One region of the Rhodococcus sp. NPDC055112 genome, then DNA from elsewhere that is predicted to be linked to it. Evidence: riboswitches for the same ligand, from Rfam matches in the RefSeq annotation. Region 1 holds a riboswitch; each other region holds the start of a gene.
What was found. A riboswitch is a leader RNA that binds a small molecule or an ion and turns the genes downstream of it on or off. The one in region 1 is predicted to bind S-adenosylmethionine.
Positions count from the first base shown of each region.

Region 2: linked by a shared signal. The riboswitch ahead of ACWFRB_RS15400 (ABC transporter substrate-binding protein) and the one ahead of ACWFRB_RS11865 (aminotransferase class V-fold PLP-dependent enzyme) in region 1 are both predicted to bind S-adenosylmethionine.
Region 3: linked by a shared signal. The riboswitch ahead of ACWFRB_RS15365 (AfsA-related hotdog domain-containing protein) and the one ahead of ACWFRB_RS11865 (aminotransferase class V-fold PLP-dependent enzyme) in region 1 are both predicted to bind S-adenosylmethionine.
Region 4: linked by a shared signal. The riboswitch ahead of ACWFRB_RS20300 (bifunctional o-acetylhomoserine/o-acetylserine sulfhydrylase) and the one ahead of ACWFRB_RS11865 (aminotransferase class V-fold PLP-dependent enzyme) in region 1 are both predicted to bind S-adenosylmethionine.

Region 1 covers NZ_JBSGTR010000019.1:59,717-61,907, forward strand. The annotation lists gene ACWFRB_RS11865 (aminotransferase class V-fold PLP-dependent enzyme) at 1-772, opposite strand, end outside; SAM riboswitch class IV at 818-933, opposite strand; gene ACWFRB_RS11870 (hypothetical protein) at 1,079-1,354, opposite strand; gene ACWFRB_RS11875 (Glu/Leu/Phe/Val dehydrogenase dimerization domain-containing protein) at 1,649-2,191, shown strand, end outside.
Region 2 covers NZ_JBSGTR010000032.1:26,204-28,394, forward strand. The annotation lists gene ACWFRB_RS15395 (SDR family oxidoreductase) at 1-243, opposite strand, end outside; SAM riboswitch class IV at 433-546, shown strand; gene ACWFRB_RS15400 (ABC transporter substrate-binding protein) at 865-2,013, shown strand; gene ACWFRB_RS15405 (ABC transporter permease) at 2,010-2,191, shown strand, end outside.
Region 3 covers NZ_JBSGTR010000032.1:19,850-22,040, forward strand. The annotation lists gene ACWFRB_RS15355 (TadE family type IV pilus minor pilin) at 1-229, shown strand, start outside; gene ACWFRB_RS15360 (Rv3654c family TadE-like protein) at 205-570, shown strand; SAM riboswitch class IV at 697-808, shown strand; gene ACWFRB_RS15365 (AfsA-related hotdog domain-containing protein) at 831-1,646, shown strand; gene ACWFRB_RS15370 (HAD family hydrolase) at 1,643-2,191, shown strand, end outside.
Region 4 covers NZ_JBSGTR010000053.1:36,273-38,463, reverse strand. The annotation lists gene ACWFRB_RS20300 (bifunctional o-acetylhomoserine/o-acetylserine sulfhydrylase) at 1-1,085, opposite strand, end outside; SAM riboswitch class IV at 1,222-1,339, opposite strand; gene ACWFRB_RS20295 (amino acid permease) at 1,521-2,191, shown strand, end outside.

The DNA of each region.
Region 1 (2,191 bases):
CCAGGTACGGCTCGGCGGCATCCAGCCAGTCCCGCCTGCCGATGAGCGCGCCCGCCCCGAACGGCGCGTACAGCTTGTGACCGGAGAAGGCCAGGTAGTCGACGCCGAGCGCGGCGATGTCCACCCGCCGGTGCGGCAGCAACTGGGCGCCGTCGACGAGTATCCGCGCCCCGCAGGCGTGCGCGACCTCGGCGAGCCGGGCGATCGGCAGCACCTCGCCGGTGACGTTGGAGGCGCCGGTGACGGCGAGCAGCGCTGCCGGCTTGCTGCACAGTTCGGCGACGATCCGCTCCACCGTCTCGGCGACGGTGTCCGCGGACCGGACGATCCGCGTGCCGTTCTTCTTCCAGGGCAACAGATTTGCGTGGTGCTCGATGTCGAGGACAACGGTGTCGCCCGGCACGCAGCCGGCCAGCAGGTTCAGCGAGTCGGTGGTGTTCCTGGTGAACACCACCACGTCGTCCGACCGGGCCCCGACGAACCCGGCGACCACGTCACGGGCCCCTTCGTAGCTGGCGGTGGACACCTGCGAGGCGTACCCGGCCCCCCGGTGCACGCTGGCGTAGTACGGCAGCAGCTCCTGCACCCGCGCGGTGACCTGCGCCAGGGCAGGCGCGCTGGCCGCGTAGTCGAAGTTCGCGTAGGTGCAGGTCCCGCCGTCTGCCAGCGGGACGGTCAGGTCGGCCCCGGAGACCTCGGCGAACGGACGGTCGGCGGCGCAGCGCTCGTCGGAGCGAACGGCGGTGGCGGTGGCGGTGAGAACAGCAGTCATCAGACATCCCTCGGTCAGGGACCCGTGTGCTTGTGGAAGACAACGAGCCCGCGCTTGCCGGGTCCGGTGTTGGACCGCAGCCAGGTCGTCACCCGGGGCACCCCACCGCGGTGGAGGGTTGCCGGCCAGCAAGCCGGGGCTATCTGCTGGCACTCATGACCTACGGCGAGAATGGCAGGCCGGGTCGCGGGTTGTCAACAGCAGAGACCGGCTCGCGTGTTCCGCGAGCCGGTCCCCGGCGCCCGATGGCCTGTCTCACTCGAATTGAAATGACTTGCTGTTCAGCCTTTTTGCTCCGATCGAGACCTAACAGGCGGCCAGGAGCATCACCGGCGCGAAGGGCTCAACGCGGACGCAAGGCACCCCCAGCGCGCGCACGTGCTGCACCGCCGCCGCATCGGCGGCCGAGCAGATCCCGTCGAGCACGTCCTCGGTGGCGATCGCACCGAGAAGGTCGTCGCCGAGCGCCCGCGTGGACTCCAGACCGTGCTGCCTGAGCCACCGCTCGGTCTCGACGAAGGCCGCCGGGGTCCCGATGAACAGAACCCGCCGGATCTGCGGCGGCGCCTGTGTTGTCGTCATGCGATTCCCTTTCCTGGGTTCGGGTACGCAATCAACTCTCGCCGGGGGCGCCGCTCGTGTCTGTCCACCGATCGGCGGGTCAGCCGGGGGAACCTCGGGTCCTCCGATCGGCGGACAACTGAGCGCTACGTCACATCGGTGACCCAGGTCACCCACGCCTACTGATCACTCCGATCAGCCAGAGATCCCACTATTGACTGTTCTGCCAGCCATATCGACTGTAGTAGCGACACACAGCGCATATCGACACTGCCCTGAGCGCCACCCAGCCCAGCTATCGGAAGGACGTCAACGATGACCACCCTGGAAGCCCGACCCGTCACCCGCACCTCGCACAGCGGCTTCGACCACGAACACGTCGCCCTCGAATGCGGACCGCGCTCGGGCCTCCCGATCACCGTCGCCGTGCACTCCACCCGGCTGGGACCCGCGCTCGGTGGCTGCCGGGTGTGGCAGTACCCGGACTGGCAGTCCGGGATGGAGGACGCACTCCGGTTGTCCGCCGCGATGACCCTCAAATGTGCGGTCGCGGGTCTGGACACCGGCGGTGGCAAGTCCGTGATCGCCCTGGCGCCGGGCGAGGTCCTCGACGGGGACCGCCGCCGCGCGGCGATGCTCGACCTCGCCGACATCGTGGACGATCTGGGCGGGCGATACCGGACCGCAGAGGACGTCGGTACCAGCGCGGCCGACATGCAGATTGTTCGGGAACGGACCGCGCACGTCTTCGGCCTGCCCACCGCCGCGGGCGGGATCGGCGAACCGGCCGAGCCCACCGCGGTCGGCGTCTACTCGGCCTTGCGCGCCACCGTCGATCGTGCGTTCCCCGGCTCGGGC
Region 2 (2,191 bases), on a different contig from region 1:
TTCGAGTCCGGCCGGATCGCGGACGTCCGCGGCGATCGGTAGCAACCGGGGGGCGCTCGATCCTCCGATCGCGGCGAAGGACCGTTTCAGGTTCGCCTCGCCCCTGGCGACGCCGACGACGGAGGCCCCGGCCCGGTATGCCATCGCGGCGGCCGCGAGACCTATCCCGCTGCTCGCGCCGATGACGAGTACTCGGCCGTCGGGCGCGAAGGGGTTGAGCGGCGGCCGTGTGGATTCGTTCACGTCGCGAACACTACGGAATTCGTTTCGGGCTCATTGTTTTCACGGTGATCCGAATTATCGAGAACTGTTTCGAAAAGGTAAATGTGCAGCGCCTGGAGGGTGCGGGAAGGCCGGTGCGGGACGAGGCGGGTGGCGGCCCCAACCGGATGGTTGACACGCGGCGAGGCCCCGGATACGTTCTCTCCCAACGGTCATGAGTATCAGCTGATAGCCCCGGCTTGCTGATCGGCAACCCTCGCGGAGCGGTGGGGTGCCCCGGGTGAGGACCGGGCTGTATCCATGCGGATACGGCAAGCGCCCTACTGTCGCGAAAGCTGAACACGTTGATTGTCATGATGGAGTGTAGAAACCGGTCAGTGTAATAACTGATCGGTAATCGAGTCGAGCGCTCCCGCTGTGTTGCGCAGACCAGTCGAGAATCCCAGGAGACGGATATCGACGTCGATGCTCGCCTTTTCGAATTAAGGGCCGGCATCGGCGATCGGAGCATTTCGCAATGCCGCCGTTCCCTTTGTTCACCGTCCTTTTCCATTCGCCGCCGTGACAACGAGGTCACGCGTGGCGGCTTTTCTGTCTGTCGCGGCGCGTCCGCACGGACGAACATCCGGAGGAATTCGCAGAATGAGTACCCATCCAGCCGTCCCCGGACGCACCCGCAGGTTAGTGGCGGGAATGGTCGCCTCGGTGTCACTGCTCGGCTTGACCGCCGCGTGCAGCGACTCGGAGGCGGCCACGGCAGGCACCGTCTACTTCGGTGTGTCGGGGCCGAAGACCGGGCCGTCGGCCGAGTACGGGCGACTGTGGCAGCAGGGCTTCGACCTGGCGCTGGAGGAGATCAATCAGAACGGCGGCATCGACGGGCGCAAGGTCGAGCTCAAATGGGAGGACTCACAGTCCGATCCGAAGCAGACCGTGCCGATCGCGACGAAGTTCGTCGACGATCAGTCCGTGATCGCCGAGCTCGGGGACTTCTCTTCGCCCGCTTCGATCGCCGCCTCTCCGGTGTACAACCGGGGCAAGCTGGTGCAGTACGGATTCACCAACTCCGCGGTCGAGTTCACCAACGGGGGTGAGTACTCGTGGAGCCCGTCGATCACCCTCGACGTGTTCCAGGAGCGCAATGCCGAGTGGGTTTCCCGCAAGGCGAAGAAGGTCTCCGTGGTCTACCTCGAAACCGACTGGGGCAAGCAGGCATTCAAGTACTTCTCGCAGTTCGCGGCGGAGAAGGGCGTCGAGATCGTCTACTCGTCGCCGATCCTCCCGGACTCCACCGACGTCAAACCGATCCTGATCAAGGGTCGTGACGCGGCGCCGGAGGCCTTCGTGCACCTCGGCTACGGCCCCGATGGCGCCCTGGTGGTCAAGCAACTCCGGGATGTCGGGTTCGACAAGCAGTTCTTCGGGGGCCAGAACACGCCACAGTTCATCGAGCTGGCGGGCTCCGCGGCGGAGGGCGACATCGTGAACGGGATCTTCAGCGCGGCGGATGCCGATCCCCGTATCCAGGACTTCGTCGGCAAGTTCCGGGCGAAGTTCGGGGTCGACCCGGGCGACTTCAATGTCTACGCCTATGACGCACTCAAGGTGCTCACCGATGCCGCGAACCACGGCGGTGCGACGAGGGAGGGTGTCCTGAAGGGCCTGAAGGAATCCGAGTTCAACGGAATCGGGCTGGGCCAGTTCGCCTTCGATCAGCAGTCCCGCCGTCCCGATGGCGCGGCGCCCCGCGAGCTCGTGCTCCAGAACGGGAAGTTCGTACCAACCGCATGATCGACACCCTCCTCGCCGGACTGATCCACGGCAACGCCTATGCGCTGATCGCAGTCGGGATCACCCTGATCTTCGGGGTCACCAATGTGATCAACTTCGCCCACGGCGCGGTGTTCGCGTTCGGGTCGATCTTCGCGTGGTGGCTGATCGCCGAACTCGGGCTGTCCCTGTGGACCAC
Region 3 (2,191 bases), on a different contig from region 1:
CGTCGCGCGGGGCGATCGGGCGGAGGCGATCCCCGCGGCGCAGCGGGTTGCCCCGCCGGGCGCGCGGATCACGGTGCGGGAGGTCGACGGATTCGCCACGGCGGTCGTCGGGGTCGCGGTGCCACTGCTGCCTGCGCTCGACGTCTCCGCGGAAGCGGTTGCCGCAATGGAGGACTCGGGTTCCGCCGGATCACCGTCGGATTCGTGGCCGAGGGGGGCAGGCGGGTGAGGGACGAGCGGGGAGCGGCCACCGTCCTGGCCTGCTGGGCGATGCTGGCGCTGATCGCGGTGGCGGCCCTGGTGATCCACCTCGGCTCGGCGGTGTCGGCGCGGCACCGGGCCCAGTCGGCCGCGGACCTGGCTGCGCTCGCGGCCGCTGCCGCCCTGGAGCGCGGCAGCGAAGCGGCCTGTGCCGCGGCGACCACGATCGCCGGGCGGATGCGTGGGACGGTGCGTGACTGCCGGATCGAGGACTGGGACGTGGTGGTGACCGTCGGGGCCCGGTTGCCGCTACCGGCCGTCGGAGGCGGTGACGCCGTCGCGGCGGCCAGGGCGGGCCCGGTCGAGTAGCGGAGTGTCCGGGTGTGTCCGGTGTGTGACGCCCTTACCCGATCGCAATCTTGAGCCCCACCTCACAGCAACCAATCGGTTGGTTGGGTTGACGCGCGATTCGGGTGGACCTAATTTTCTGTCCACGGTCATGAGTATCAGCGTCAAGCCCCGGCTCGCTGATCGGCAACCCTCCAGTGCGGCGGGGTGCTCCGGGTGACGACCGGATGGCGGTCATCCGACGCCATAAGCGCTCAATTCAGTCCTCGAAGGGGATACCCATGTCCGCAGTTCAGCTCGCCCCGGCAGCCCTTCCGTCGCAGCTCCCGGCCGCCGATGTCGTAGCCGAGATCCCGCTCACGGATCTGGTCGTCGTCGCCGACCGATTCCGTGGCTTCGCCGATGGCACACGCGTCCACACCGTCTCGGGTCTCGTCGCCGCACTGCGCGGCGGCGCGTTCCGGAACGTGCGCACCGACCTGACCATCAGGCTCGGGCAGGGGATCAAGCGGCACGACAAGGAATACGTCGAACACGTCGCATCGATCCATGCCCCGGACGCGGAGGTTCGCCTGCTCGGCGACATCGCCGCCCCGGCGCCGCGCCATCACGTGCACAAGTATCAGGAGACCAACGTCCTCATCGCCAACCTGGCGCGCGCCGAGGACGGGAGCTTCACCTCCGACCTCCGGATCGACGGGGACAACGAGCTGCTCATCGATCACCAGACCGGCGAGCACGTCCAGGGGCTGGTGATCGTCGAGGCGGCGCGGCAGCTGTTCCTCGGGGCCTTCGAGCTCGAGTACGGCAACCGCTCGCCCGAACGGCACTACTACGTCGTCTGGAACTCGATCAACCTGTCGTTCAAGACCTTCCTGTTCCCGTTGCCCGCATCGCTGCGCGCCCGGTTCGGAGCCGTCTCGATCCAGGATCCGGCCAAGCTGCAGTTCACGATCGACATCGAGGTGACCCAGTTCGGCCGCAGCGTCGCGACCGCGACGATCTCGTTTGCCGCGCTGGAGAACTCGACGATCAGTCAGATCGAGCGACGCAAGGCGGCGAAGGCGATCGAGGCCTTCCTCGGGGCCACCGCATGACGGGCATCGAGCGGGGCCCCGCTCAGGTCGCCTTCTTCGATGTCGACGAGACACTGATCACCGTCAAGAGCATGTTCGCCTTCCTCGAGCACTGGTTGTGGGAGCGGGGCGATGACGGTAGCGAGTACTCGCGACTGCGCGACGCATTGCGGCGGCAGGCGGCAGGGGGCGCGCCGCGGGAGGAGGTGAACCGGAGCTATTACCGCACGTTTCGGGGGGTGCCACTCGTCGAGCTGGAGGAATCGGGTCGCCGGTGGTATCGGGAGTTCGAGTCCACCGCCGCCCCGTACTACGCGGAGACCCTCGGCGCGCTGCGGGACCATCGCGATGCCGGTGCCGCGATCGTGCTGCTGTCCGGCTCGTTCGCACCTGTACTGGGGCCGATCGGGGAGGCCGTCGGTGCCGACCGGATCGTGGCGAGCCGCCCGGTCATCGACGGCCAGGGGGTGCTGACCGGCGAGGTCGAGCGGCCGATGATCGGGCAGGCCAAGGCGGAGGTGGTCACCTCGGTCTTGGTGGAGCTAGGGGTCGATACCGGGAACAGC
Region 4 (2,191 bases), on a different contig from region 1:
CCCGCGTCGACCCCACCGGCCAGCTCGAACGCCACGATCGCGCCCGCACCCTTCGGGGCGAGCTTCTGGCCGCGCTCGTACCAGGGCGACGAGGGCAGTCCGGCGTATGCGACCGAGGTGACCTCGGGGCGGGCCTGCAGGAACTCGGCGACCCGCTGCGCGTTCTCGACGTGCCGCTCGATGCGCAGGCTCAGCGTCTCCAGGCCTTGGCTGATGAGGAAGGCGTTGAACGGCGAGACCGCTGCGCCCACGTCGCGCAGGAGTTGCACGCGGGCCTTGAGTGCGAACGCGGGCGCGCCGAGGTCGGCGAACACCGCACCGTGGTAGCTGGGATCGGGCGTGGTGAAGTTCGTGTGCCTGCCCTGGGTCCAGTCGAAATTGCCGCCGTCGACGATGACGCCGGCGATCGCCGTGCCGTGCCCGCCGAGGTACTTGGTCGCCGAGTGCACCACGATGTCCGCGCCGTGCTCGAGCGGCCGGATCAGGTACGGGGTGGCGACCGTGTTGTCCACGATCAGCGGGATGCCGTTCTCGTGCGCCACCGCCGAGACGCCGGGGATGTCGAAGACGTCGTTCTTCGGGTTGGAGATGGTCTCGCCGAAGAAGGCCTTGGTGTTCGGCTGGATGGCCGCGCGCCACTGCTCGAGGTTGTCGGGGTCCTCCACGAAGCTGACCGTGATGCCGAGCTTGGGCAGCGTGTAGTGGAAGAGGTTGTAGGTGCCGCCGTACAGGCGCGGGCTGGAGACGATGTGGTCGCCCGCCTCGGCCAGGTTGAGGATGGCGAACGTCTCGGCGGCCTGCCCCGAGGCCAGCAGGAGCGCCGCCACGCCTCCCTCGAGCGAGGCGATCCGCTGCTCGACCGCGTCCTGGGTCGGGTTCATGATCCGGGTGTAGATGTTGCCCGGCTCGGCCAGCCCGAACAGCGCCGCCGCGTGATCGGTGTTGTTGAACGTGTACGACGTTGTCTGGTAGATCGGCAGCGCGCGGGCGTTGGTCGTCGCATCGGACGTCTGGCCCGCGTGGATCTGCTTGGTCTCGAAGCTCCAGGCAGCGGTCGGGTCGGTGACGGGGGTGTTCTCGCTCATGTGTTGTCTACTCCAAGAAATTGGGGGAGATCGGCGCAGCTCAGGCGCCAGGGGGCAAGACTGGGTCCTATCTGCGACAACAACACATGGTGAACCTCCGGTGGGTCGTGGCCCGGTTTGTGGGTCCGTCCCGACGGACCCGCGCTTGTCATCCGAACTGTTTCTCGGACAACCCGGTCATCACCCGGGGCACCCCACCGCGGATGGAGGGTTGCCGACCAGCTAGCCGGGGCTTGATGCTGGCACTCATGACCGCCCTCGATATTAGCGGCTCGGGTCGAGCGGTCGAAAGCGAGGGCGGCGTTTCGGTGTGGCGGAGGCGCCGCCATGGACCCGGCGACAGCGGGTGACCTGCATTACAGGGCTAGGCTGCGGGTCGCAATCATCAAGTCCGGGCATCGCCCGAGTTTCGAGTAGCTCGCAGGGAGACCGATAGTGAAAGCCGCCGCCACGGCGCTGACCCGAGGTCTCACCGCCCGGCACATCCGATTCATCGCGCTCGGCTCCGCCATCGGCACGGGCCTCTTCTACGGCTCCGCCGCGGCGATCGAGCAGGCCGGTCCGTCCGTGCTGCTGGCCTACCTGATCGGCGGCCTGGCGGTGTACCTCGTGCTGCGGGCGCTCGGCGAGATGGCCGTGAGCAATCCCGTCTCGGGCTCGTTCGGCGAGTACGCGAGCAAGCACCTCGGGCCGCTGGCCGGGTTCATGACGGGGTGGACGTACACGTTCGAGATGATCGTGGTGTGCCTCGCGGACGTGACCGCGTTCGGCGTCTACATGGGGTTCTGGTTCCCCGACGTGCCGCGGTGGATCTGGGTCCTGGCGATCGTCTTCTTCATCGGCGCGATCAATCTCCTCAGCGTCAAGGTGTTCGGCGAGCTCGAGTTCTGGTTCACGCTGGTCAAGGTGGCGGCCATCGTGGCGATGATCGCCGCGGGCGTCGCGATCCTGATCTTCGGGTTCGGGGTCCACGACACCGGCACCGGAGTGAGCAACCTGTGGTCCGACGGCGGGTTCTTCGCCACCGGGTTCGGCGGCTTCGTCGGCTGTTTCGCGATCGTGATGTTCGCCTTCGGTGGCACCGAGATCATCGGTGTCACGGCGGG